4 regions of the Streptomyces gottesmaniae genome follow, and region 4 is predicted to be linked to each of the others. Evidence: riboswitches for the same ligand, from Rfam matches in the RefSeq annotation. Region 4 holds a riboswitch; each other region holds the start of a gene.
What was found. A riboswitch is a leader RNA that binds a small molecule or an ion and turns the genes downstream of it on or off. The one in region 4 is predicted to bind cobalamin.
Positions count from the first base shown of each region.

Region 1: linked by a shared signal. The riboswitch ahead of RM704_RS18245 (cobalamin biosynthesis protein) and the one ahead of cobN (cobaltochelatase subunit CobN) in region 4 are both predicted to bind cobalamin.
Region 2: linked by a shared signal. The riboswitch ahead of RM704_RS03785 (ribonucleoside-diphosphate reductase subunit alpha) and the one ahead of cobN (cobaltochelatase subunit CobN) in region 4 are both predicted to bind cobalamin.
Region 3: linked by a shared signal. The riboswitch ahead of RM704_RS21535 (energy-coupling factor ABC transporter permease) and the one ahead of cobN (cobaltochelatase subunit CobN) in region 4 are both predicted to bind cobalamin.

Region 1 covers NZ_JAVRFJ010000014.1:205,169-212,169, reverse strand. The annotation lists gene RM704_RS18270 (class II aldolase/adducin family protein) at 1-51, opposite strand, end outside; gene RM704_RS18265 (lysozyme) at 247-996, shown strand; gene RM704_RS18260 (inorganic phosphate transporter) at 1,187-2,449, shown strand; gene RM704_RS18255 (hypothetical protein) at 2,481-2,702, shown strand; gene RM704_RS18250 (hypothetical protein) at 2,855-3,166, opposite strand; cobalamin riboswitch at 3,504-3,646, shown strand; gene RM704_RS18245 (cobalamin biosynthesis protein) at 3,745-4,686, shown strand; gene RM704_RS18240 (cobyric acid synthase) at 4,683-6,209, shown strand; gene RM704_RS18235 (putative cobaltochelatase) at 6,286-7,001, shown strand, end outside.
Region 2 covers NZ_JAVRFJ010000002.1:292,166-299,166, reverse strand. The annotation lists gene mctP (monocarboxylate uptake permease MctP) at 1-1,579, shown strand, start outside; gene RM704_RS03795 (nucleoside hydrolase) at 1,765-2,754, shown strand; gene RM704_RS03790 (GNAT family N-acetyltransferase) at 2,837-3,343, shown strand; cobalamin riboswitch at 3,407-3,542, shown strand; gene RM704_RS03785 (ribonucleoside-diphosphate reductase subunit alpha) at 3,666-6,122, shown strand; gene RM704_RS03780 (ribonucleotide-diphosphate reductase subunit beta) at 6,122-7,001, shown strand, end outside.
Region 3 covers NZ_JAVRFJ010000018.1:115,223-122,223, reverse strand. The annotation lists gene RM704_RS21555 (amidohydrolase family protein) at 1-369, shown strand, start outside; gene RM704_RS21550 (energy-coupling factor ABC transporter ATP-binding protein) at 351-1,226, opposite strand; gene cbiQ (cobalt ECF transporter T component CbiQ) at 1,223-1,969, opposite strand; gene RM704_RS21540 (energy-coupling factor ABC transporter substrate-binding protein) at 1,975-2,514, opposite strand; gene RM704_RS21535 (energy-coupling factor ABC transporter permease) at 2,511-3,230, opposite strand; cobalamin riboswitch at 3,261-3,443, opposite strand; gene nicT (Nickel transporter NicT) at 3,710-4,834, shown strand; gene RM704_RS21525 (NIPSNAP family protein) at 4,881-5,192, opposite strand; gene RM704_RS21520 (SCO6745 family protein) at 5,240-5,977, opposite strand; gene RM704_RS21515 (LysR family transcriptional regulator) at 6,057-6,986, shown strand.
Region 4 covers NZ_JAVRFJ010000006.1:113,054-120,054, forward strand. The annotation lists gene cobN (cobaltochelatase subunit CobN) at 1-1,515, opposite strand, end outside; cobalamin riboswitch at 1,586-1,739, opposite strand; gene cobG (precorrin-3B synthase) at 1,785-3,107, shown strand; gene RM704_RS09295 (precorrin-8X methylmutase) at 3,200-3,832, shown strand; gene RM704_RS09300 (precorrin-2 C(20)-methyltransferase) at 3,829-5,319, shown strand; gene RM704_RS09305 (cobalt-precorrin-6A reductase) at 5,852-6,601, opposite strand; gene RM704_RS09310 (cobalt-precorrin-5B (C(1))-methyltransferase) at 6,620-7,001, shown strand, end outside.

The DNA.
Region 1 (7,001 bases), on a different contig from region 4:
AACCTCGACGGCGCCCTGCTCGCCCCGGGCGTTCCCCTGCTGCTCGACCATGCCGCGATCCTGCCAGGCGGCCGCCGGTGAGGGGCACTCGGCGGAGGCGCGGCGGGCGTATCACGGCCCTGCGGAGGGCGCCATATACGCATACGTCACTCCGAGTTGGCGATGGGGCGATGGTCGAGCGGGATTCAGTGATCTTCCAGTAATCTCCGGATGTTTTGTCGCACAATCGCCATTCCGGGGGGAATTATGACCACCGCTCCCAAGCCGTCGCGTCGCCGCAACCGCGCGTTCGCCGCCGTCGTCGCGGCGCTCACCCTCGGGGGGACCGCCCTCGCCGAGATCCCCGTCTCGGCCGCCGCCAAGGCCAGGGGGCACGACGTCTCCTCGCACCAGAAGAAGGTGAACTGGTCGAGCGCGAAGTCGAAGGGCGCCCGGTTCGTCTACGTCAAGGCGACCGAGTCCACCACCTACCGCAACCCGTACTTCGGCCAGCAGTACAACGGCTCGCGCGAGGCGGGGCTGATCCGCGGCGCGTACCACTTCGCACTGCCCCACCGGTCGTCCGGGAAGACCCAGGCCCGCTACTTCGTGGACAACGGGGGCGGCTGGCGCGCGGACGGCTGGACGCTGCCGCCGGCGCTCGACATCGAATACAACCCGTACGACAGGAAGCGGAAGTGCTACGGCCTGAGCGACAGCGCCATGGTCGGCTGGATCAAGTCGTTCAGCGACGAGGTGAAGCGCCTCACGGGCCGCCGCCCGGTGATCTACACCACCACCCACTGGTGGAAGACCTGCACCGGCGACAGCGCGGCCTTCGGCGGCAACCACGCGCTGTGGCTGGCCCGCTACGACGCCGCCGGGGCGGGGGAACTCCCCGCAGGCTGGAAGTACTGGACGATCTGGCAGTACGACAACGGCAGCGGGACCCTGCCGGGTGACCAGAACCTCTTCAACGGGTCGACGAACCGGCTGAAGAGGTTCGCCCAGGGGTAGCGGATCTCGATATTCCGCCTCAGTTCGAAGGCCGGACCGCCGCTCCGCCAGGCCCTGGCCGCCCACCGGCCCACAAGCGGAGTGGCGGCACCTCGTTCATTACACCCGCGCGCCTGCCCCAGTTCATCTTCCGTTCACCCAGGTTGCCTACGGTCCACATGCCACTGACGTCCGAAAGAAGCCCGGGTAAATGGAAAACTTCTCGCTGATCCTCGCGATCGTGGTCATCACCGCGCTTGCGTTCGATTTTACGAACGGTTTCCACGACACCGCCAACGCGATGGCCACCACCATCTCGACCGGCGCGATGAAGCCCAAGGTCGCGGTGGCCATGTCCGCCGTGCTCAACCTTGTCGGCGCGTTTCTCTCCATCGAGGTCGCCAACACCATCTCCAAGGGACTCGTCGACGAGTCCGGGATACAGCCAGAGGTCATATTCGCGGCGCTCGTCGGCGCCATCCTCTGGAATCTGCTGACCTGGCTGGTGGGGCTCCCCTCCAGTTCCTCGCACGCCCTGATGGGCGGCCTCGTCGGCGCCACCATCGCCTCGGCCGGCACGAGCGGGGTCCACGGCGACGTGCTCGTCACCAAGGTGCTGATCCCCGCGATCGCGGCCCCGCTGGTCGCCGGCCTCGCGGCGATGTTCGCCACCCGGCTGACGTACAAGCTCGGACAGCACACGAGCGAGAAGGCCTCCGGCAAGGGCTACCGCGCCGGTCAGATCGCCTCCGCGGGCCTGGTCTCGCTGGCCCACGGCACGAACGACGCCCAGAAGACGATGGGCATCATCACCCTCGCCCTGGTGGCCGGCGGCGCCCTCGCGCCCGACTCCGACCCGCCGGTGTGGGTCATCGTCTCCGCCGGTCTCGCCATCGCGCTCGGCACCTACCTGGGCGGCTGGCGCATCATCCGCACGATGGGCAAGGGCCTGACCGACCTCCAGCCGCAGCAGGGCTTCGCCGCCCAGACCAGCGCGGCCACGGTCATCCTGGCCTCCTCGCACCTCGGCTTCTCGCTCTCCACCACGCACTCGGTCTCCGGTGCGGTGATGGGCGCGGGCCTCGGCCGCAAGGGCGGGGTGGTCCGCTGGTCCACCGCGACCCGGATGTTCGTCGCCTGGGGCCTGACCCTGCCGGCCGCCGCGCTCGTCGCCGCGCTCGCCGAGTGGGTGACGTCCTTCGGCAGCTGGGGCACGGCCGTCGTCGCGGTCTTCCTCATCGCCTCCAGCGCCGCGATCTGGGTGATCTCCCGCCGCGAGGTCGTCGACCACACGAACGTCAACGACACCGAGGAGCCGCCCGGCGTGGTGACCACGGCGATGGCCGCCGTGACGCCGCCGCCGGCCGGACCGGTCACCGAGGACCTCTCGGCGACCATCCCGGTCCCCGCGGCCGCGACCGCCGCCGAGGCCACGTCCCCGGCGAACTCGTCCACGCCGACGCCCGCCCTCTGAGCCCCGCGACCTCCTGAGGAAGAACACCAACATGCACATCGACTGGGCAGCCCTCGGCTCCGTCTTCGGAGTCAGCCTCGTGGTCACCGTGGCCCTCGTCGGCCTCTTCACCCTGGGGATCGTCGGCCTCTCCAAGCGGGAGGCCGCGACCACCGCCGGCACGTCGCCCGCCCTCGCCACGACAGCGGCGTACGCCTGCTTCGCGGCCTGCACGGCGGCGGTGGGTTACGGGATCTACCTGATCATGGCCTGAGGCCCGTCCACCCCTCCCACCTCGCACGACACACAGAGACAAACCCCTCGTACCGTTTGACCGGGTACGAGGGTTTTGTCCATTGTCCACAGCGGGCCGTCACCCTCGCCGGGTGCTGCGCGCCCGCGCGGATGCCGCGCGGCCCGTCGGCCTCAGCGCTCCTCCGGCCCCCGCGGGCGAGCCCCGACCAGAGCCCGGTCCAGGGCCCTCAGCCGCTCCGTGACCGGGGCGAGCCCCCACCACAGGCCCGCCCCCGTGGCGAGGAGGGCGGTCACCGCCGGCCAGACGACAGCCCGCGCCTCGGTCCCCGGCACCAGCAGGGCGGCGAGAGCTCCCACCCCGACGGCGAGGACCCCGGCGACCGTACTGAAGAGCACCAGCGGCGCGGCGGCGGACAACAGCGTCCGCCGGTCCCGCGATGCCCGCGCACGCGCCGAGGCGGTTCCCTTGGTCCGATCTTCCATCGCGTGTACCTCCCGTCCCCCGAACGGTTCTTCAGGAGCCGTCCGCTCCCGGGTCCACAAGCCCCGCCAGAAAACCACACCACGCGCTGTGACGGAAGGAGAGCACAGCGTATTTCTTCGAGCTCGAGTCACACACCAGAACCCGCCCCTCCTCGAACGACGCCCGACCTCCACCTCACAAGTCAGCGCGCCGACACGCGTACTGCCGTTCCCTCAAGTGTTCCCGCCCGGCGCTGCGGAGATGAGCGCGGAAAGAGCCGATTCGGGCGTCTGGCCATATTTCAGCGATGTGGGGCTGAGCACACCCCTGCACCGCAGGTCAACAGCAAGTTGACGGGTCTTCCGGGAGCGTGGTGGACTGCCGGGGCCATGTACGACGGCAGGAGAGGAAGCCGGTGCGAGTCCGGCGCGGTCCCGCCACTGTCACCGGGGAAGAACCTCCCGGGAGCCAGGAACTCTCGCCGTCGGTCTCGTCGAACCAGGGCGTGGACACCCTGAGTGAGGACATATCGCCATGTGCGGCTGCCGCTTGAGTCCCGGTACCGGATCCTCGTCCGACCTCGCGATCGGCTGAACCGGTGCGTGCCGATCGCGTCTTCGCGTACGGCGCCACCGCCGGACTCCTCGGCGATCTGCTGCTCGGCGATCCTCGCCGGGGGCATCCGGTCGCCGCGTTCGGACGGGCCGCCGGTGCCGTGGAGCAGGTGCTGTGGCGGGACCACCGAGGGTGGGGCGCGCTGCACACCGCCGTGTGCGCGGGTGGCGCCGTGGCGCTCGGGGCCTTCGCCTCGTCCGCCGTACGCCCGTCGCGTGCGGCCTCCGTCGCGTTGACCGCCGCCGCCACCTGGGCCGTCCTCGGGGGGACTTCGCTCGGGCGGGAGGCTCGGGCGATCGCGCGGTCCCTCGACGCGGGGGACGTCGAGGGCGCCCGGGCCCGGTTGCCCCATCTGTGCGGGCGGGATCCCCAGGCGCTCGACCCGGACGGGATCGCGCGGGCGGTCGTGGAGTCCGTCGCCGAGAACACCTCCGACGCCGTGGTGGGCGCGCTCGTATGGGGAGCCGTGGCGGGTGTGCCCGGGCTGGTGGGGTTTCGGGCCGTCAACACGTTGGACGCCATGGTCGGACACCGCTCGGAGCGGTATCGGCGGTTCGGATGGGCCTCCGCGCGGCTGGACGACGTGGTGGGCTGGCCGGGGGCCCGGCTGACGGCGGTGCTGGCCGCGGCCTGCGGTGGGGATGCCCGCGGGGCCGTACGGGCCTGGCGCGCGGACGCCGGCAGGCACCCGAGTCCCAACGCGGGGCCCGTGGAGGCGTCGTTCGCGGGGGCGCTCGGAGTGCGGCTGGGGGGCACGTTGTCGTACGGGGGGCGGGTCGAGCACCGGCCGGTGCTGAATGGGGAGGGACGCGCCGTCGTCGTGGGTGACATCGAGCGGACCGTCCGGTTGTCCCGGCGGGTCGGATGGCTGGCGTTGGGGATCGGTGCGGGTGTGTCGCTGCTGCGGACGAGGAGGCACGGATGAGTGGCGGGCTGTTGGTCGCCGGGACCACCTCCGACGCGGGGAAGAGCGTGGTCACCGCCGGGATCTGCCGGTGGCTGGTGCGGCAGGGGGTCAAGGTCGCCCCGTTCAAGGCGCAGAACATGTCGCTCAACTCCTTCGTGACGAAGGAGGGCGCCGAGATCGGGCGGGCGCAGGCCATGCAGGCGCAGGCGTGCCGGGTGGAGCCCACCGCGCTCATGAACCCCGTGCTGCTGAAGCCCGGAGGCGAAAGCAGCAGTCAGGTGGTGCTGCTCGGCAAGCCCGTGGGCGAGATGAGTGCGCGCGGGTACCACGGGGGGCGGCAACAGCGGCTGCTCGGGGTCGTGCTGGAGTGTCTCACCGAGCTGCGGGGCACGTATGACGCGGTGATCTGCGAGGGGGCCGGCTCTCCGACCGAGATCAATCTGCGGCGGACCGACATCGTCAACATGGGGATCGCCCGGAACGCCGGGCTGCCCGTGCTCGTGGTCGGTGACATCGACCGCGGCGGGGTCTTCGCGTCGTTCTTCGGGACCGTCGCGCTGCTCTCCCCCGAGGACCAGGCCCTCGTCGCCGGGTTCCTCGTCAACAAGTTCCGGGGGGACGTCTCCCTGTTGGAGCCGGGGCTCGACATGCTGCGCGGGCTCACCGGGCGGCCGACGTACGGGGTGCTGCCCTTCCGGCACGGGCTCGGGATCGACGAGGAGGACGGGCTGCGCATCTCGCTGCGGGGCACGGTCCGGGAGTCGAACGTCGCACCGCCCGTCGGGGAGGACGTGCTGCGGGTCGCCGTGTGCGCGGTTCCGCTGATGTCCAACTTCACCGACGTGGACGCGCTCGCCGCCGAACCCGGTGTCGTGGTGCGGTTCGTGGACCGCGCCGAGGAACTGGCCGACGCCGACCTGGTCGTCGTCCCCGGGACCCGGGGCACGGTCCGGGCGCTGGAGTGGCTGCGGGAGCGCGGGCTCGCCGAGGCGTTGGTGCGCAGAGCCGCCGAAGGGCGGCCGGTGCTCGGGCTCTGCGGCGGGTTCCAGATGCTCGGGGAGCACATCGAGGACGACGTCGAGAGCCGCCGAGGACACGTCCCGGGGCTCGGGGTGCTTCCCGTCCGGGTGCGGTTCGCCCCGGAGAAGACGCTCACGCGGCCCGTCGGGGAGGCCCTCGGGGAACGGGTCGAGGGGTACGAGATCCATCACGGGGTCGCCGAGGTCCTGGGCGGCGAACCCTTTCTGGACGGGTGCAGGGTCGGACAGACCTGGGGCACGCACTGGCACGGGTCACTGGAGTCGGACGGGTTCCGGCGGGCCTTCCTGCGCGAGGTGGCGACGGCCTCGGGGCGGCGGTTCGTGCCGGCCCCCGACACGTCGTTCGCCGCGCTGCGCGAGGAGCAGCTCGACCGGCTCGGCGACCTGATCGAGGAGCACGCGGACACGGACGCGCTGTGGCGGCTCATCGAGTCGGGCGCGCCGACGGGGCTGCCGTTCGTGCCGCCCGGGGCACCGGGAACACCGGGAGCGTCCGAATGAGCACGGGCACGCTGTTGAACGACCGGCCGCGGGTCAACCGCCCGCTGCCGGAGGGTGACTTGGAGGGCGACGCAAAGTGAGTGTTCCTTTTCCGTTCACGGCCGTCGTCGGCCAGGACGACCTGCGCCTCGCGCTGCTGCTGAACGCGGTGTCGCCGGCCGTCGGCGGTGTGCTGGTGCGCGGCGAGAAGGGCACCGCGAAGAGCACCGCCGTGCGGGCGCTCGCGGCGCTGCTGCCGGAGGTGGAGGTCGTCGTCGGCTGCCGCTTCTCCTGCGATCCCGTGAAGCCGGACCCGGCGTGTCCGGACGGGCCGCACGAGCCGGCGTTCGAGACCCGGCCGTCGCGGATGGTCGAACTGCCCGTCGGTGCCTCCGAGGACCGGCTCGTCGGCGCCCTCGACATCGAACGGGCGCTGTCCGAGGGCGTGAAGGCGTTCGAGCCGGGGCTGCTCGCGGACGCGCACCGGGGCATCCTCTACGTCGACGAGGTGAACCTGCTCCACGACCACCTCGTCGACCTGCTGCTCGACGCGGCCGCGATGGGCGCCTCGTACGTGGAGCGCGAGGGCGTCTCGGTACGGCATGCCGCGCGGTTCCTGCTGGTCGGGACGATGAACCCCGAGGAGGGCGAGCTGCGGCCGCAGTTGCTCGACCGGTTCGGGCTGACCGTGGAGGTCGCGGCCTCGCGGGAGCCGGACCAGCGGGTGGAGGTCGTCCGGCGGCGGCTCGCCTACGACGACGACCCGGCCGGTTTCGCGGCCCGTTGGGCGGACGAGGAGGCCGACGTACGGCA
Region 2 (7,001 bases), on a different contig from region 4:
CCTGGCCGTCACGGTCATGGGCTTCCTGGCCGCGCGCTGGCGCAAGGCCGAGAACGAGCACAGCCTCGACGAATGGGGCCTGGGCGGCCGGTCGTTCGGCACCTGGGTCACCTGGTTCCTGCTGGGCGGCGACCTCTACACCGCGTACACCTTCGTCGCCGTGCCGGCGGCGATCTACGCGGCGGGCGCGGCCGGTTTCTTCGCGGTGCCCTACACGATCCTGATCTACCCGCTGATCTTCACGTTCCTGCCCCGTCTGTGGTCGGTCTCCCACAAGCACGGCTATGTGACGACCTCTGACTTCGTCCGCGGCCGCTTCGGCTCGAAGGGCCTGTCGCTGGCGGTCGCGCTGACCGGCATCCTCGCGACGATGCCGTACATCGCCCTCCAACTCGTCGGCATCCAGGCCGTCCTGGACGTGATGGGCGTCGGCGGCGGCGAGGACACCAACTGGTTCATCAAGGACCTGCCGCTGCTGATCGCGTTCGGTGTCCTGGCGGCCTACACCTACTCCTCCGGCCTCCGGGCCCCCGCACTGATCGCGTTCGTCAAGGACACCCTGATCTACATCGTCATCGCGGTGGCGATCATCTACATCCCGATCAAGCTCGGCGGCTTCGACGACATCTTCGCCAAGGCGGGCGAGGCCTACAGCCAGACCAACCCGGCGACCGACAAGCCACGCGGCGCGCTGGTCCCGGGCGACGCCAACCAGTGGACCTACGCGACGCTCGCCCTCGGCTCGGCGCTGGCGCTCTTCATGTACCCGCACTCGATCACGGCGACGCTGTCGTCGAAGAGTCGTGAGGTCATCCGCCGCAACACCACGATCCTGCCGCTGTACTCGCTCATGCTGGGCCTGCTGGCCCTGCTCGGCTTCATGGCGATCGCGGCCGGGATCCAGGTGCAGAACGGGCAGCTGGCGATCCCGCAGTTGTTCGAGACGATGTTCCCCGACTGGTTCGCGGGCGTGGCCTTCGCCGCCATCGGCATCGGCGCCCTGGTGCCCGCGGCGATCATGTCCATCGCGGCGGCGAACCTCTTCACCCGCAACATCTACAAGGACTTCATCAAGCCGGACGCCACGCCCGCACAGGAGACCAAGGTCTCCAAGCTGGTGTCCCTGCTGGTGAAGGTCGGCGCGCTGGCCTTCGTCCTCACCATGGACAAGACGGTCGCCATCAACTTCCAGCTCCTGGGCGGCATCTGGATCCTCCAGACCTTCCCGGCCCTCGTCGGCGGCCTCTTCACCCGCTGGTTCCACCGCTGGGCCCTCATCGCCGGCTGGGCGGTCGGCATGCTGTACGGGACGATCGCCGCGTACGGCGTGGCCTCCCCGACCCAGAAGCACTTCGGCGGCTCGTCCGCCGAGATCCCCGGCATCGGCGAGATCGGCTACATCGGTCTGACGGCCTTCGTCCTCAACGTCGTGGTCACGGTGGTCCTCACCTTCGTCCTGCGGGCCGCCAAGGCTCCCGACGGCATCGACGAGACCAGGCCGCAGGACTACACGGCGGACGCCGGCGACCCGGGCGTCCAGGTGGAACTCCCTCCGGCGACGGCGGGAACCAGCCACTAGGCGGGCGCGGGTCCAGGGGGCTGGCGGCCTGAAAAAGCAGGGGCGCAGCCCCGCTTTTTCAGGGGCGCGGGGAACTGCGCGACCAGCCCCCACCGGACTCGCGGACAGGGGTCGAAGGGGCGCAGCCCCTGGTGGAAGGGACCGGGTAGGGGCGGCGGGGGCGCGCACCCGGCTACGCTGCAACGGTGACCGCTCGCCCCCCGATCGTCCTGGACAGCGACCCCGGCATCGACGACGCCGTAGCCCTCCAGTACCTGCTCGGCACCGACCTGTGGGACCTCAAGGCGTACACCTCGACCGGCGGCAACCTCCCCGCCGAAGCCACGTACACCAACGCCCGCGCCCTCGCCCGGGCCCTGCGCATCGACGCCCACGTCCCGGTCCACAGAGGCGCCGGCCGCCCCCTCTCCCGCCTCCCCTACCGCGAGGCATCCGCCTTCCACGGCCCCGCGGGCCTCGGCGACGAGACCCTCCCCGACTCGACGGCCCCCCACCCGACGGAGTCGTCCGCCCAGGCCCTGCTGCGCCTGTCGAGGGAGTACGAGGGCGAGCTGACGGTCTGCGCCACCGGCCCCCTCACCAACGTGGCGATCGCCCTGCTGGAGGACCCGCACTTCGCCCACCGCGTCCGCAAGTTCGTGTTCATGGGCGGCGCCGCGCAGGTCCCGGGCAACTTCACCCCGGTCGCCGAGTTCAACATCTGGGCCGACCCGGACGCCGCCGAGATCGTGCTGTCCTCCGGCATCCCGTTCACCATGGTCGACCTCGACGCCTCGCACCGCTGGCTGTTCCGCCCCGACGACCTGGCCGCGCTGGAGGCCGCGGGGCCCGGCACGGCCCTCGCCGCCCGGCTGATGCGCACCTACATGGCCGCCTACACCCGCCACGGCGGGGACGGCACCTGCCCGCTGCACGATCCGCTGGCCGTCGGCGTCTGCGGCGACGAGGCGTTCGTCGAGGCCGCCGACGGGGCCGTCGTCGTGGAGTGCGCGAGCGAACTCACACGTGGCCAGACCGTGTTCGTGCCGGCCGCCGCCCGGCGCGTCTACTACTCCGAGTCCCCCGCCCTGACCGCCCGTCTGCAGGCCACCGGCCGCGTCGCGCTGGGACCGGGCACCCGCGACTTCAGCGCGGACTTCGTGACGACGCTGCCCAGGTGGCCGGCGACACCCTGACGCGATCTGATTGTCCGACCATCGGCGGCGCCTGTGGAAAACCGCCGCCGTGCGAAGCCGCCCCTCGTGCACACTGCGACGCATGGACATCACGATCAGGCCGGTGGCTCCCGAGGAGTACGCCACGCTCGGCGAGATCACCGCACAGGCCTACCTCCGCGACGGGCTGCTGGACTTCGGAGAGAGCGACCAGTACCTCGACGAGCTGCGGGACGTGGCGAAGCGGGCCGCCCGGGCCGACGTGCTCGTGGCGGTCGCGGAGGGACAGGTGCTGGGCGGAGTGACCTTCGTCCCCGCGGGCGGGCCCATGGCCGACATCGCCCGCGAGGGAGAAGCCGAGATACGGATGCTCGCGGTCTCCCCGAAGGCCCGCGGACGAGGTGTCGGTGAGGCACTCGTACGGGCCTGCCTGGAGCGCGCCCGCACCGTGGAGGGCTGTACGCGTGTCGTCCTGTCGACCCAGCGGAGCATGCACGCGGCCCATCGCATCTACGGACGCCTGGGCTTCACTCGCACACCTGAGCGCGACTGGAACCCCCTCCCCGACGTTCTGGACCTCACGCTGCTCACCTACGAGTTGACACTCTGACACCCTGCGAAGCCGATGGCGACACAACATGTGGGGGTGACACCGCGCCCCGGCACTAGATGTATGCTCATGCTCGCTGTCGCCGCAGGGGAATCCGGTGTGAATCCGGAACTGTCCCGCAACGGTGTACTCGCGTGCATACGTCGTCAAATGTGCACGCCTGTTCAGTCCGAACACCTGCCGACAGTGCGCCCGGCCGTCCGGTCCGGGTGCCCTGACGTCCGGGCCTCGTGGAATGGGCCGGTGGACGCGACGCCCCCGTGCGCTCGTGTGCTGCCGCCTGCCTTCCGCAGGGCCCCAGCCGAGCGAGGGAGAGCCCCACGTGACCATCGCGCCAGCCGATCCGGTGTCAGCCGACCCGGCCGCAGCCAGGTCGGTTCCAGCAGACCCGACGACGGAGACCGACGGTCCTGGTACCGCGTTGCTGCGGACCCTGACCGAGCTGACCGCCGACCTCCCCGACGCCGATCCCGGCCGGGTCGCCGCCGCCGCGCTGCGCGGCCGGTCGGTGCGTGTGTCCTCCGCCGAGATGGTCGCGGAGCTGCGTGAGCTGGCCACGGAGGCGGCCGCGGGCCTCATCTCCGAGGATCCCGCCTACTCGAAGCTGGCCGCCCGGCTGCTGGCCGTCGGCATCCGTGCCGAGGCGGCCTCGCAGGGTGTCACCACGTTCACCGAGTCCATCGCCGTGGGCCACCGGGAGGGACTCGTCGCCGACCGCACGGCCCAGTTCACCCGCACCCACGCCGAGCGCCTCGACGCCCTGATCGACCCGGCCGGGGACGACCGCTTCGGCTACTTCGGCCTGCGCACCCTGCACAGCCGCTATCTGCTCCGGCACCCCCTCACCCGCAAGGTCGTCGAGACGCCCCAGCACTTCATGCTGCGGGTCGCCGCCGGCCTCGCCGAGGACACGGGTGCCGACGCGGAGGCGGGCATCCGTGCCCTCGACGAAGTCGCCGCGCTCTATGGGCTCATGAGCCGCCTCGACTACCTCCCCTCCTCCCCCACGCTCTTCAACTCCGGTACGCGACACCCCCAGATGTCGTCCTGCTACCTCCTCGACTCCCCGCTGGACGAGCTGGACTCCATCTACGACCGCTACCACCAGGTGGCCCGCCTCTCGAAGCACGCCGGCGGCATCGGCCTGTCGTACTCCCGCATCCGCTCGCGCGGTTCGCTGATCCGGGGCACCAACGGGCACTCCAACGGCATCGTGCCGTTCCTGAAGACGCTGGACGCCTCGGTCGCCGCCGTGAACCAGGGCGGCCGGCGCAAGGGCGCGGCCGCGGTCTACCTGGAGACCTGGCACTCCGACATCGAGGAGTTCCTGGAGCTTCGCGACAACACCGGCGAGGACGCCCGGCGTACGCACAACCTGAACCTGGCGCACTGGATCCCGGACGAGTTCATGCGCCGGGTGAACGCGGACGAGCAGTGGTCGCTGTTCTCCCCCGCCGACGTACCCGAGCTGGTCGACCTGTGGGGCGAGGAGTTCGAGGCCGCGTACCGCAAGGCGGAGGCGGACGGCCTGGCGAAGAAGACCATCGCGGCCCGTGACCTGTACGGCCGGATGATGCGCACCCTCGCGCAGACCGGCAACGGCTGGATGACCTTCAAGGACGCCGCCAACCGCACGGCGAACCAGACGGCCGAGCCGGGCCACGTCGTCCACTCCTCCAACCTCTGCACGGAGATCCTGGAGGTCACCGACGACGGGGAGACGGCGGTCTGCAACCTGGGCTCGGTGAACCTGGGCGCGTTCGTCGACCGGGCGACGGGCGACATGGACTGGGAGCGGCTGGACGCGACCGTCCGCACCGCCGTCACCTTCCTCGACCGCGTGGTCGACATCAACTTCTACCCGACCGAGCAGGCGGGCCGCTCCAACGCCAGGTGGCGTCCGGTCGGACTCGGCGCGATGGGCCTCCAGGACGTCTTCTTCCAGCTGCGTCTGCCCTTCGACTCCCCGGCGGCGAAGGCCCTGTCCACGCGGATCGCCGAGCGCGTCATGCTCGCCGCGTACGAGGCCTCCGCCGACCTCGCCGAGCGGGCCGGCCCGCTTCCGGCCTGGGAGAAGACCCGTACGGCGCGCGGTGTGCTGCACCCCGACCACTACGGTGTCGAGCCCACCTGGCCGGAGCGCTGGTCCGCCCTGCGCGAGCGCGTCGCGACGACGGGCCTGCGCAACTCCCTGCTCCTCGCCATCGCGCCGACGGCCACCATCGCCTCGATCGCCGGTGTGTACGAGTGCATCGAGCCCCAGGTGTCCAACCTGTTCAAGCGCGAGACGCTGTCCGGCGAGTTCCTCCAGGTCAACTCGTATCTGGTGAAGGACCTGAAGGAGCTGGGCGTCTGGGACGCCCGCACCCGTGAGGCGCTGCGCGAATCCAACGGCTCGGTGCAGGACTTCGCGTGGATCCCGGCCGACGTACGGGCGCTGTACCGCACGGCCTGGGAGATCCCGCAGCGCGGTCTGATCGACATGGCCGCCGCCCGCACGCCGTATCTGGACCAGTCCCAGTCGCTCAACCTGTTCCTGGAGACGCCGACGATCGGCAAGCTCTCCTCGATGTACGCGTACGCGTGGAAGTCGGGCCTGAAGACCACGTACTACCTGCGCTCTCGCCCGGCGACCCGCATCGCCCGCGCGGCACAGGGCCAGGGCCAGGCGCAGACCCCGGCCCGGCCCGAGAACACCATCCCCGTCCAGCAGCCGGCCGACCCGGATGCCGTCGCCTGCTCCCTTGAGAACCCCGAGTCCTGCGAGGCCTGCCAGTAATGCCCAGCAACCAGAATCTCCTCGACCCCGGCTTCGAGCTCACGCTCCGCCCGATGCGCTACCCGGACTTCTACGAGCGCTACCGGGACGCGATCAAGAACACCTGGACCGTCGAGGAGGTCGACCTCCACTCGGACGTCTCCGACCTCGCGAAGCTCTCCCCGGCCGAGCAGCACCTGATCGGCCGCCTGGTCGCGTTCTTCGCGACGGGCGACTCGATCGTGGCGAACAACCTCGTACTGACCCTCTACAAGCACATCAACTCCCCGGAGGCTCGGCTCTATCTGAGCCGCCAGCTCTTCGAGGAGGCCGTGCACGTCCAGTTCTATCTGACGCTCCTGGACACCTACCTCCCCGACCCGGAGGACCGGACCGCGGCCTTCGCGGCCGTGGAGAACATCCCCTCCATCCGGGAGAAGGCGGAGTTCTGCTTCCGGTGGATGGACTCGGTCGAGAAGCTGGACCGCCTGGAGTCCCAGGCGGACCGCCGCCGCTTCCTGCTCAACCTGATCTGCTTCGCGGCCTGCATCGAGGGCCTGTTCTTCTACGGCGCCTTCGCGTACGTCTACTGGTTCCGCAGCCGGGGTCTGCTGCACGGCCTGGCCACCGGCACCAACTGGGTCTTCCGCGACGAGACGATGCACATGTCCTTCGCCTTCGAGGTGGTGGACACCGTCCGCAAGGAGGAGCCGGAGCTCTTCGACGACGCATTGCAGCAGCAGGTCACGGACATGCTGAGGGAGGCCGTCGAGGCCGAGCTGCAGTTCGGGCGCGACCTGTGCGGTGACGGTCTCCCGGGGATGAACACGGAGTCGATGCGGCAGTACCTGGAGTGCGTGGCCGACCAGCGCCTCACACGTCTCGGCTTCGCCCCGGTGT
Region 3 (7,001 bases), on a different contig from region 4:
GACCTCACCTTCGTCCTCGACCATGCGGCGAAGCCGCCCATCGCCTCCGGTGAACTGGAGCCGTGGGCGGGGGAGATCCGGCGGCTGGCTGCCCTGCCGAACACGGTGTGCAAGCTCTCCGGCCTGGTCACGGAGGCCGACTGGCACTCCTGGCGGGTCGCGCACCTCGTCCCGTACGCCGACACCGTGCTGGACGCCTTCGGTCCCGAGCGGCTGATGTACGGCTCCGACTGGCCGGTCTGCCGACTCGCCTCCGACTACGCCGAAGTCCTGGACACGGCCGACTCGTTGATGTCCGGACTCGGCGAGGCCGAACGCCGGGAGGTCTTCGCGGGCACCGCCGTCCGCGTCTACGGCCTGCGGATCTGAGGCAGGCGAAGGCCGGGCCCGGTGTCCGCCCCCGCCATGGCCGACAGCTCGTCCGGTGTGCGCGGACCGGGCTCCTCCTCGGCCAACAGCCCCTGTTCGCGCAGCAGTCGGGCGACGGCGACCCCCCAGGGGAGCCGAAGCCCCGCCTGGTGGAGGAGTTCCGTGCGGGCGAGCATCTCGTCCACCGGGCCCGTGCGCGCGCCGGCCGGGGTGAGCAGCGCCGCGTCGTCGGCCCAGCGCAGTGCGAGGTCGACGTCATGGGTGGCCATCACGACGGTGGTGCCGGACCGGCGCAGCTCGTCCAGGGTGGCCAGGAGCCGCTCCTGCCCGTCGGGGTCGAGCCCGGCGGTCGGCTCGTCGAGGATCAGGACCCGGGGCCGCATCGCGACCGCCCCGGCGATGGCGGTCCGCTTGCGCTGGCCGTAGGAGAGCAGATGGGTGGGCCGGTCGGCCAGGGCGGCGATGCCGAGCGCGCCGAGCGCCTCGTCCACCCGGGCCCGCACCTGCGCGTCGGACAGCCCGAGGTTCAGCGGACCGAACGACACGTCCTGCGCGACGGACGCCGCGAAGAGCTGGTCGTCCGGGTCCTGGACGACCAGCTGGACCGTCGTCCGCAGCCGGGTGAGCCCCTTGCGGTCGTACGTCACCGGCCGCCCCTCGACGGCCAACTCGCCCGTACGGGGCCGTAGTCCGCCGCTGAGCAGCCGCATCAACGTGGTCTTGCCGCTGCCGTTGCGGCCCAGCAGGGCGAGCGCGCGCCCCTCGCGCACGTCGAAGTCGAGTTCGCTGAGCACGGTCGGTCCGTCCTCGTACGCGAACGACGCGCCCCGCAGGGCGACGAGCACGGGCTCGCTCATGTCAGCCTTTCCAGAACGAAGGTGAGGGCGACCACGGCCGCGAGGAGCGCGACACTGGCCGTGGTGAAGCGCACGGAGACCCGGGCCTCGGGCACCAGGACGCGCAGGGTGCCGTCGTACCCGCGTCCGGCGAGCCCGGTCTGCAGCCGCGCCGCCCGGTCGAAGGCCCTGACGAACGCGGTCGCGCCGAGTCCGGCGAGGGAACGCCAGGTGGCGGCGCGGGTGGTGTGCCCCAGCCGGGCCGCCTGCGCCTCACGGATCCGGCGCACGGAGTCCAGGAGCAGGAAGCTCATCCGGTAGGTCACCAGGGCCACGTCCACGACCGGCGCCGGCACCCCGGCCCGCACGAGCCGGGGCAGCAGGTCCGACATGGGGGTGGTGAAGGCGAACAGGAGGACGCCGAGGGAGGCGGCCGAGGTGCGCAGCAACAGTTCCCCGGCGCGCACCGGCCCGCCGACGGCCGGGGTGACGAACCCGTCCGGCCCGCCCACCTGGACGAGCAGCGGCAGCGCGCCGGTCACACAGAAGCCCAACGGCACCCGGTAGGCCCGCCACAGCCGACGGCCGGGCACGCCCGCGGGGCCCAGCAGCACCACGAGCGCGGTCAGCAGGACCAGGGCCGCGCCGGGCCAGGGCGGCAGGGAGATCGCGAGCACGGTGAGGCCGAGCCCGAGCACGGCCTTGTCCACGGGATGGCGGCGGCGCCAGCGACTGCTGTGCGCCGCCGCGTCGATCGGCAGCACCCGGGTCAGCCCCGCCCGGCGGGCGATTCCCCGGAGGCACCGGACGAGCCTTCGTCACCGGATGTTCCGGAGGTGCCGGATGCGCCGGATGTGCCCTTCGCGGCCGCCGCGGCGGCCGGGGTACTCACCGCCGCCGTGGGCGCGGCCCCGGCCGACGCCCTGGCCGTGGACGCCTCGACCGCCACGTCCACGGGCTTCGCCGGAGCCATGTCGGCCTTCCCGGCCGCGTCGAGTTGCGCCCGGGCCCGGGCCTCGCCCTGGCGCCGGCCCCGGTGGATGCCGAAGTAGTAGGCGAGGACCCCCGCGCCGAGAGCGGCCTGGAGGGCGAAGAGCGCCGACTCGATCTCACCGGACGGCGGCTCGTAGAGAGGGGAGAACCACGGCTCGTAGTCCGGCTCGATCTCCGTGATCGCCGTCTCCGCCTCGGCGTCGGCGCCTGTGAAGGGCTCCTCCTTGTGGTCGCCGAGGCCGAGGGCCAGCGGCAGGACGGCGAGCGCCGCCACGGCGAGCAGCAGCAGTGCGTTGATCTTCGTGTTCCGGTTCATCGGGCCACCGCCTCGTTCCCCGTCTCCGTCTCGGCGCCGGCGCGGCTCTGCCGGCCGGTCAGGAGCACGCCGAGCCGCGTCAGTTCGCCCTTGCTCGACTGCACCAGCAGACGCATCACCAACACCGTGAGCAGACCTTCGCTGACCGCGAGCGGGATCTGGGTGACGGCGAAGATGGAGCCGAACTTGCCGAGCGCGCCCAGGAAGCCGCTGCTCGGGTCGGGGAAGGCGAGCGACAACTGCACGCTGGTGACGCAGTAGGTGACCAGGTCGGCGAAGAACGCGCCGAAGAAGACCGTCACCATCAGCGGCACGTCGAAGCGTCGCAGCAGCCGGTAGACGCCGTAACCCGCCCAGGGGCCGACGATCGCCATCGAGAAGACGTTGGCGCCGAGCGTGGTCAGACCGCCGTGGGCGAGCAACAGTGCCTGGAAGAGCAGGGTGATGGTGCCGAGGACCGCCATGATCGGCGGCCGGAACAGGATGGCACCGAGGCCGGTGCCGGTGGGGTGGGAGCAACTCCCGGTGACCGACGGGAGCTTCAGCGCGGACAGGACGAAGGTGAAGGCCCCCGAGGCGCCGAGCAGCAGCGTGCTCTCGGGATGCTCCCTGACCTCACGGGTGAGTGCCCGGACTCCGTGGACGACGAACGGCGCGGACGCGACACCCCAGGCGATCGCGTGCGCCGGAGGAAGGAAACCCTCGGCTATGTGCATGGCTCAGCAGACCCTCTCCAGCACCTCGTGGATGGTTGACGCGCCTTGGCCGGTCTCCTGGCTTACGGGTGACACCGCCCGTGCTCCGCCTTCCCGGGTCCGAAGACCCAGTGGCTGTCCGTGAGGACCGGAGCCGGACTTCCCGATCACAGTGGCGAGGGCCGCACCGGCATCACACCGGATTTCCCGTTCACCAAGGCGTGGTGACAGTAGTGCCCAGATAAGGACGCTGACAAGCGGAGGCCAAGGGGCGCGCAGGCGCCGTGCAACAGCTCACACCCCGGCGCACGCTCCGCGCGACGTCGAGGTACCCGACCTGACCGAAAGCAGACGGGAGCTTTACTGCGACATAGTTGCAGCTGCCAACACCACGCACGAGGCTGAGGAGGCTCGACCGCACGAACGCGGCACGAGGACATCGACCGCACGGACGCGGCGACGAGACGCGCGGCACGCAGAGAAGAAGAGGCGCACGCCCCATGGCTCCTGGTACCGACACCGCCCCCTCGGCCACCACCGGGACGGGCGGTCTCTCATGGCGGCGGATCCGCGCCACGACGACGCGCGGGGAGTGGGCGAGCCTGGGCGGGATGGCCGGGTTCATCCTGGCGCTGCACCTCATCGGCTGGTTCACCCTCGTGGTGATCGTCGCCCCCGAGCACTACAGCGTCGGCAGCAGGACCTTCGGCATCGGTATGGGTGTCACCGCCTACACCCTGGGCATGCGGCACGCCTTCGACGCCGACCACATCGCCGCCATCGACAACACCACCCGCAAACTGATGGGGGAGGGGCGACGCCCGCTGTCGGTCGGCTTCTGGTTCTCCCTCGGCCACTCGTCGATCGTGCTCGTCCTCACCTTCCTGCTCACCCTCGGCGTCAAGACGCTCGCCGGACCCGTCCGCGACGACGGCTCCGCGCTGCACGAGGTGACCGGCTGGATCGGCACGACCGTCTCGGGGACGTTCCTGTACGTCATCGCCCTCGTCAACCTGGTGGCCCTGGTGGGGATCTGGAAGGTGTTCCGCGAGATGCGCTCGGGCACCTTCGACGAGGCCGCGTTGGAGGAACGACTGAACAGCCGGGGCCTGATGAACCGGCTCCTCGGGCGGTTGATGAGATCCCTCACCAGGCCCTGGCAGATGTATCCCGTAGGCCTGCTCTTCGGCCTCGGCTTCGACACGGCGACGGAGGTCGCGCTGCTGGTCCTGGCCGGTTCGGGCGCGGCCTCCGGGCTGCCCTTGTACGCGATCCTGTGCCTGCCCGTCCTGTTCGCCGCCGGAATGTCGCTCCTCGACACCGTCGACGGCACGTTCATGAACCTCGCCTACGGCTGGGCGTTCTCCCAGCCGGTCCGCAAGGTCTACTACAACCTCGCCGTCACGGGTCTGTCCGTGGCCGTCGCCCTCGTCATCGGCACGGTCGAACTCCTCGGCCTCGTCGCCGAGAAGGCCCGCCTGCACGGCGTCTTCTGGGACCGGGTCTCCGGCCTCGACCTCAACACCGTCGGCTATGTGGTCGTCGGCCTCTTCTTCGTCACCTGGGCGGTCGCCCTACTGGTCTGGCGGTTCGCGCGGATCGAGGAGAAGTGGACGGCGGGGTGAACCCCACCGTCCACCCGCACGCGGCGCACGGGCGCCTCACCTCGCCTCAGGACACGTCGTCGAGCGGCCGGAGGAAACGGCGTTCGTACCGCTTGATGCAGCGGGTGTCGCGGGCCAGCGCGAAGGCGTCCTGGCACTCCGGATCGGACATGCTGTCCGTGCGGTACCGCTCGTACGCGGCGAGACTGGGAAACGAGAAGAGGGCGTAGGCGATGTCGCTGTCGCTCTCGCTCGGCAGGAAGTAGCCGTGGTGCGTCCCGCCGAAACGGTTGACGAGCCGAACCCAGCGCCGCCCGTACTCTTCGAAGTCCTCGAGCTTGTCGGGGTCGATCTCGTACTTCAGATGAATGGTGATCACGGTTCCATGGTCCCCCGGGGCGCGGGCGACGGCCATGCCGGTCGGCGTCATCGGGTGGGGGAGGCGGTCAAGGCGTCGACGAGCCGGGCGAATTCGGTGCGTTGCCGGTCGGTCAGTGCGGTGTAGAGCGGCGCCTGCAACTCGTCGGTGAGCTGCTCGGCGCGCTGCCATCGGGGGATCAGGTCCGCGGCGACGGGTTGTGGTTCTCGCCAGCCGTAGTGGGCCGCCTGCTCGACGCCGAGGTTGACGACCATGGCCGCCTGGGCGGTCAGTCCGTACGCGCGCACCGCCGCAAGATGGCAGGCACCACGGTGTTCGCGCAGTACGTGGACGCGCTGCATGGCCGCCCCGACGGGATCGTCGGCGGGGCAGGGCTGCGCGCGCCAGCCGGCGAACAGGGGCAGGGAGGCGGCGTCGGCGGCGTCGATCAGCCGCTGTGCCAAGTGGTTGAAGTGCTCCACGTCGACATCGGCGGGGATGTGGGCGTGTCCCCATTCCCGGAGGGCCTCGGCATAACAGGCGGCGGCGTCCTCCGCCGCCATCACGTCCCGTCCCGCCAGCCAGCCCGTGGTGACCAGGTCGGGGCCGAGGAAGCCCTGTACCGCTTGGACCACCGGGACCGGTGCCTCGCCGAGCACTCCGAACCTGCCCCGGCAGTAGAAGCCGCGGCCGGGGGAGAACCCGGCGCGCAGACCCACGGCGGCGGTCGTCCCGTCGGACATGAACTCGTCACCGACATCGTGGAGGGGCCGGGCGACAGCGGCGATGCAGTCGAAGATCTTCATGCGCCGAAGGTCGCGCAGTACAACTCGATAGGTCAAGGGGATGTTTTCTGATGAAACCCATTAGGTAATCTATCGAGTCATGCTCGATGTCCGCCGTCTGCACATGCTGAAGACCGTCACCGCCCGCGGCTCCATCGCCGCGGCAGCCCAGGCACTGGGACTGTCCGCCGGTGCCGTGTCCCAGCAACTGTCCGCGCTGCGGCGTGACGTGGGAGTCGATCTTCTGCGCCCCGACGGGCGAACCGTGGCGCTGACCGAGGCGGGCCGGGTGCTCCTCGAACACGCCGACCGGATCCTCGCCGCCGTGCAGGAAGCCGAAAGCGCGGTCGCGTCCGTCAGGGGCACGGTCGGCGCCGCCGTCACGCTCGCCGCGCTGCCGTCGACCGTCGCCCGGATCGTGGCGCCCGCACTCCACGAGCTGGGCGTACGGCACCCGCGGCTCACCGTGACCTGTCTCGTCACCGACCAGGCGCAACTGCGGGAACTCACCCTCGGCGCCGTCGACGTGGTGCTGGGACAGCGGTATCACCACCTGCCCGATGCCACACCCCGCGGCGTCGCGGTCTCGCCGCTGCTGGACGATCCGCTGCTCGTCGTCACCGCGGCCGGCCAAGCCGACGAACGGCCCGTCGCCCTGCGTGAACTGGCCACACACAGCCTCGCCGTACCGCCGGCGACCACGGACTGCGGACAGGCCATCCTGCACGCCTTCCACCAGGCCGGCTTCACAGCCACGACGCCCTACATCACCGCCGACATCGCCGCCCAGCTCACGCTCGCGCGCGCCGGCCTCGCCACCGCGCTCGTCCCCCGGACGGCCATCGACCCCGCCACTCCCGGAATCCGCACCGCGCCCATCGAGGACCACCCCATCCTGCGCCGCCTGTTCGCCGCGACCCGTCACACGGAGACCACGAACCCGACGACCGCGGCCGTCGTCGCGGCACTGCGCACGGCCGCACGGGAGGGGCGCGCCGAGGTGCGCACCCCGCCCCTTCCGCCGGCCTAGGGCGTTTCTGACGGG
Region 4 (7,001 bases):
GGGCGGGAGGTCCGGGTCGTGGTAGATCGCGATCGGGTTCTCGCCGAAGCCGCGCGGCGGCTGGATGAGGATCAGCAGATTGCCGAAGCGCAGGGCCGCGAGGACGATGTCGCCCTCCGGGTTGGCGCTGCGGTCGACGAACATCTCGCCGGGCGCCGGTCCCCAGTGCTCCTCGACGGCCGAGCGCAGTTCCTCGGGGAGTTCGGCGAACCAGCGACGGTAGTCGGCGGCCGGGATGCGGACCGGGTTGCGGGCCAGTTGCTCGTCGGTGAGCCAGTCCTGGTCGTGGCCGCCCGCCTCGATCAGCGCACGGATCAGCTCGTCGCCGTCGCCGGAGGCCAGGCCCGGCACCTCGGTGTCCGTCCCGAAGTCGTAGCCCTCCTCGCGCAGGCGCCGCAGCAGGGCGACCGCGCTGGCGGGGGTGTCCAGGCCGACCGCGTTGCCGATGCGGGAGTGCTTGGTCGGGTAGGCGGAGAGGACGAGCGCGAGGCGCTTGTCGGGGTTGGCGATGTGGCGAAGTCGCGCGTGGCGTACGGCGATCCCGGCGACGCGGGCGGCGCGCTCGGGGTCGGCGACATAGGCCGGGAGGCCGTCCTCGTCGATCTCCTTGAAGGAGAACGGGACGGTGATCAGCCGGCCGTCGAACTCGGGGACGGCGATCTGGCTGGCCGCGTCGAGCGGGGAGACGCCCTCGTCGTTCTCCTCCCAGGCCGCGCGTGATCCGGTCAGGCACAGGGCCTGCAGGATCGGCACGTCGAGGCCGGTCAGGGCGCCGGCGTCCCAGGACTCGTCGTCGCCGCCGGCCGAGGCCTCGGCGGGCTTGGTGCCGCCGGCGGCGAGGACGGTGGTGACGATCGCGTCGGCGGCGCGCAGTTCCTCGATCAGCTCGGGCTCGGGGGCCCGCAGCGAGGCCACGTAGAGCGGGAGCGCGCGGGCGCCCTGGTCCTCGATCGCCGCGCACAGGGCGTCCACGAAGGCGGTGTTGCCGCTCATGTGGTGGGCCCGGTAGTAGAGCACGGCGACGGTGGGGCCGTCGGTGTTCCTGGCCTCCCGGGACAGCGGACCCCAGGCGGGGGCGGCCGCCGGCGCGTCGAAGCCGTGGCCGGTGAGCAGGACCGTGTCGGAGAGGAAACGGGCCAGCTGCTCCAGGTTGGCCGGGCCGCCGTGGGCGAGATAGGCGTGGGCCTCGGCGGCGATGCCGATCGGGACCGTGGAAGCGGCCATCAGCTGGGCGTCGGGCGCCTGTTCACCGGTGAGGACGACGACCGGGCGGCCGTCGGCGAGCAACAGGTCGAGGCCGTCCTGCCAGGCCCGGATGCCGCCGAGGAGGCGTACGACGACCAGATCGGTGCCGTCGAGGAGGGCCGGGAGGTCCTCCAGCGCGAGGCGGGAGGGGTTGGCGAAGCGGTAGGGGACCGGGCCGGCGGCCGCGCGGGCGCTGAGCAGGTCGGTGTCGGAGGTCGACAGGAGCAGGATGCGGGGCTGCGTCGAGCGCTCCCCGGACGATGGCTGCATGCGGCTGCTGGCCTTCCTCGGGGTCCGCGCCCCGGGCGGTGTCGGATCGGAGTCTCCCCTGCTCGGGCGGGCCGAGTGGTACGGGGAAGGGAGTTCCTGACTCGCCCGACCCTCCTGGGACGGGCTCACAGTGGCGGGACCGCGCCGGACTCACACCGGGCTTCCTCCCCTGTCGCCTTCCGTGGCGTCGATGGACCGGATGATCCACCGAGCAGCATAGTAAGGGTCGCCTCAAAAGGGCGGAGGATACGTCCGTTGTGCCGGTGGGTATGCTCGCCGCCATGTCCACGCCTCCCCTGCGTTCATCGTCCCAGGCCACAGCGGTCACACGGGACCGTGGCGACGCCTGCCCGGGGACGCTGCGGCTGCATACGGCGGACGACGGGGCGCTGGCGCGGGTCCGGGTGCCCGGTGGTGTGCTGACCGTCCGACAGGCCGAGGCGCTCGCGGAGGCGGCGCGGCGGCTCGGCGATGGTGATCTTCACCTCACTTCCCGCGGCAACGTGCAACTGCGCGGACTGGCCGACGGCTGCGGGGGCGAGCTGGCCGAGTCGCTGGACGCGGCGGGGCTGTTGCCGTCCGCCGGGCACGAGCGGGTGCGCAACATCGTGGCCTCGCCCCTGTCCGGTCTCGACGACCGTGGTCTGCGCGACGTGCGGCCCTGGCTGTCCGCCCTGGACACCGCGCTGTGCGCGAGCGAGGCGGCGCGGCGGTTGTCGGGCCGGTTCCTGTTCGCGCTCGACGACGGGCGGGGGGACGTGGCCGCGCTGGACGCCGATGTGACCGTCCGGGCGACCGGGGACGACGGCGCGCTGCTGAGTCTGGGGACGGCCCGCGAGAGCCTGTCGGTCCCGGGTGAGCACGCGGCCCTGGCCGCGCTGACCGCCGCCGAGACCTTCCTGGAGGCGGCGCGGGAGAGCGGGGCACGGGTCTGGCGCGTGACCGAACTCCCCTTCCAGGACAAGCTGATCGGCACGGTCCGGGACCGACTGGCGGCGGCCGTCGGCGTGGACGCCGCGATCCGGGTTCGTCCCGAGAGCGCGACGGCCACGGCCGGAGCCGACGGCCCGCCCCCCGGAGCCGTCGGCGACGCCCTGTCCGTACACGCGCCCCTCGGTCGTCTCACCCCCCTGCAATGGCGGGAGTTGACGGCGCTCGCGTCGGCGACACCGAGCCGTGAACTGCGGCTGACCCCCTGGCGCGGGGTCGTCGTACCCGCACCGGGCCTGCGCGGCGAGCAGGTGACCGACGCGCTCGCCCGGCTCTCGGTGACCGGTCTCGTCACCGATCCCGCCTCCCCCTGGCCGCGCGTCGGCGCCTGTATCGGACGGCCCGGCTGCGCGAAGTCCCTGGCGGACGTACGGGCGGACGCGACCGGGAGTCTGGAGGCGGCGAGCCGCGCGGGGCTCCCGCTGTACTGGTCCGGCTGCGAGCGCCGCTGCGGCCACCCCCGGGGCGAACGGATCGACGTGGTGGCGGTGGAGAGCGGCGGCTACGAGCTCTCCCGCACCGCCCCCGGCCGAGAGCCCCGCACCGCGCCCATGGCGGACCCCTCCCGACTCGCCGCCGCTCTGGGGGAGATCACCCCGTGAAGGCCGAGAACACACACGACGTGGACCCGAGTACACGCACGACCCGCACGAACGACCCCCGTACGACGACCGAGAGCAGCGAGAAGACCACCGTGACCACCTACGACTACGAGAAGGACGGCCCGGCGATCTACCGGCAGTCCTTCGCCACCATCCGCGCGGAGGCGGACCTCGCGGCCCTGCCCGCCGATGTCAGCCAGGTCGCGGTCCGGATGATCCACGCCTGCGGAATGGTCGACCTGGTACGGGACTTGACCTACACCCCCGGCGTCGTGGCCCGCGCCCGGGAGGCCCTGCGTGCCGGGGCGCCCATCTTCACCGACGTCAGGATGGTGGCCAGCGGGGTGACCCGCAAGCGGCTGCCCGCCGACAACGACGTGCTGTGCACGCTCTCCGACCCGGCCGTCCCCGCGCTGGCGGCGAAGCTGGGCACCACGCGCAGCGCCGCCGCGCTGGAGCTGTGGCGGGACCGTCTGGAGGGGTCGGTCGTGGCCGTGGGCAACGCGCCCACCGCGCTCTTCCGGCTGCTGGAGATGATCGACGAGGGCGCGCCCCGGCCCGCCGCCGTCATCGGGGTGCCGGTCGGGTTCGTCGGCGCCGCCGAGTCCAAGGACGCGCTGGCGGAACATCCGTCGGGCCTGGAGCACCTCGTCGTACGCGGCCGTCGTGGCGGGAGCGCCATCGCCGCCGCCGCGCTCAACGCGATCGCGAGTGAGGAAGAGTGAGCGGCAAGCTGTACGGGGTGGGGCTCGGCCCCGGTGACCCGTCCCTGATGACCGTCCGTGCCGTCGAGGTGATCTCCGAGGCGGACGTGATCGCGTACCACAGCGCCCGGCACGGCCGTTCCATCGCCCGCTCGATCGCGGCGAAGCACCTGCGCGCCGACCACATCGAGGAGCGGCTGGTCTATCCGTTGACGACGGAGACCACCGACCACCCGGGCGGCTACAAGGGCGCGATGGAGGAGTTCTACGCGGAGGCGTCGGCCCGGCTGGCCGCGCATCTGGACGCGGGACGCACGGTCGCGGTCCTCGCGGAGGGCGACCCGATGTTCTACGGCTCCTACATGCACATGCACAAGCGGCTGGTCGACCGCTACGACACCGAGGTGATCCCCGGTGTCACGTCCGTGTCGGCCGCCGCGGCCCGGCTCGGCACACCGCTCGCCGAGGGCGAGGAGGTGCTGACGATCCTGCCGGGCACCCTGCCGGAGGAGGAGCTGACCGCGCGGCTCGCCGCGACGGACGTGGCCGTGGTGATGAAGCTGGGGCGGACCTTCACCAAGGTGCGCAGCGCGCTGGAGAGTTCGGGACGGCTCGGCGAGGCCCGCTACGTGGAGCGGGCCACCATGTCCGGGGAGCGGCTCGCCGAACTGGCGGACGTCGACCCCGAGTCGGTGCCGTACTTCTCGGTGGCCGTGCTGCCGAGCCAGGTCGACGTCGAGCGGCCCGAGGCCCGGGAGCGGGGCGAGGTCGTGGTGGTCGGGACCGGGCCCGCCGGTCCGCTGTGGCTGACGCCCGAGACGCGGGGCGCGCTCGCCGCCGCCGACGACCTCGTCGGGTACACCACCTACCTGGACCGGGTGCCGCGCCGGGCGGGTCAGGTGCGGCACGGCTCGGACAACCGGGTCGAGTCGGAGCGGGCCGAGTTCGCCCTCGATCTGGCCCGGCGCGGGCGGCGGGTCGCGGTCGTCTCCGGGGGTGACCCGGGGGTCTTCGCCATGGCGACGGCCGTGCTGGAGGTCGCCTCGCAGGAGGAGTACGCCGACGTGCCGGTGCGGGTGCTGCCGGGGGTGACCGCCGCCAACGCGGCCGCCGCCCGGGCCGGCGCCCCGCTCGGCCACGACTACGCCACGATCTCCCTGTCCGACCGGCTCAAGCCCTGGGAGGTGATCGCCGAGCGGCTGCGCGCGGCGGCCTCGGCGGACCTGGTGCTCGCCCTCTACAACCCCGGTTCGCACAGCCGCACCTGGCAGGTGGGCAAGGCGCGCGAGTTGCTGCTGGAGCACCGGGCGCCGGACACCCCGGTGGTGGTCGCGCGGGACGTGGGCGGCTCCGGCGAGCGGGTGCGGATCGTACGGCTGGCCGAGCTGGACCCGGCCGAGGTCGACATGCGCACGATCCTGCTGGTCGGCTCCTCGCAGACCCGGGCGGTACGGCGCGGGGAGGGTGAGGAGATCGTCTGGACGCCTCGCCGGTATCCGGAGGGGTGAGCGCGTGCGGCGCCGGACCGACGGACGCGCGCCGCATGCCGCCGCCGAGGATCGGCCGTCCGACGCCGGACCGCCGAGGGCCGACCGGCGCCGGACCATCGGACGGGCATCGCCCCGACCCGACGAGGACGGACTGCGCGGCGCCGGACCTCCGGGCGGGAGCCACACCCCGCCCAGTGACGTCGAACCTCCGGGCGGGCGCCGAGGGCCGGCCGACCGACGTCGGACCGCTGGACGGACATCGCCCCGACCCGACAAGGACGAACTTGCGCGGCACCGGACCTCCGGGCAGGAGCCACACCCCGCCCAGTGGCATCGGCCTACGCGGCGGCGCCGAGGGCCGGCCGGCCGAAGCTGAACCGCTGGACGGACATCGCCCCGACCCGACAAGGACGAACTTGCGCGGCACCGGACCTCCGGGCAGGAGCCACACCCCGCCCAGTGGCATCGGCCTACGCGAGGGCGCCGCTACCGGCCCACCAGCGGCCGTCGCGGGCGCGCGGTGCCACGTGGCCGCGTCCGGCCCCAGGGGTCAGCGCGGGGTGCCCGAGCGCTCCAGCACCCAGTGGGCCGCCGCCTCCGGGTCCGTCACCACGGCCACGTCCTCGGGGACGGGCGGCCTGCGCACCACGACGACGGGCAGGCCCGCCTCCCTCGCGGCGGTCAGCTTCGGCGCGGTCGCGGCTCCCCCGCTGTCCTTCGTGACGACGACGTCGACGCGGTGGCGGCCCAGCAGGTCCCGCTCACCGTCGAGGGTGAACGGGCCCCGGTCGAGCAGCACCTCCATCCGGGCCGGGTGCGGGGCCTCGGGGGCATCGACGGACCGTACGAGGAACCACAGGTCGTCCAGGGGGGCGAACGCGGCCAGGCCCATGCGCCCGGTGGTGAGGAACACCCGCCGCCCGAGCGTGGGCAGCAGCCGCGCGGCCTCCGTCAGCGAGCCGACGTCGTGCCAGTCGTCACCGGCGACCGGTACCCAGCCGGGCCGGCGCAGCGCGAGCAGGGGAACATGGGTCATGGCGGCCGCTCGTGCCGCGTGGAAACTCATGGTCCCGGCGAAAGGATGGGTGGCGTCGATGAACGCGTCCACCCCGTGCTCGCGCAGCCAGGCCGCCAGCCCCTCGGCCCCGCCGAAGCCGCCGACGCGGACCTCGCCCGGGGGCAGCCGGGGACTGGCGACCCGTCCGGCGAGGGAGCTGGTCGGCCGGACGCCCGGGGTGGCGTGCAGCAGTTCGGCCAGACGGCGGGCCTCCGTGGTTCCGCCGAGTATCAGTACGTGCATGGGAGTCCGGGTCCGTTCATGAGCGGTGACGAAGTACGAGGTGCCGGTGGTGGGACCGGCGACGGGGCGCGGGGCGGTCGCGAGGCCCAACTCAAGCACACCGGTCTGCGGCACGGCTGGACGACCGGTGCCTGTGCGACGGCCGCCACGACGGCCGCGTACACCGCGCTGCTGACCGGCGACTTCCCGGACCCGGTGACCATCACGCTGCCGAAGGGCCAGACCCCGGCGTTCGCGCTCGCGGCCGAGGAGCTGACCGGCGACAGCGCGATGGCGGGGATCGTGAAGGACGCGGGCGACGACCCGGACGTCACGCACGGCGCGCTGGTGCGGGCCACGGTGCGGCTGCTGCCCGCCGGGTCCGGGGTGGTCTTCCGGGCGGGCCCCGGGGTCGGCACGA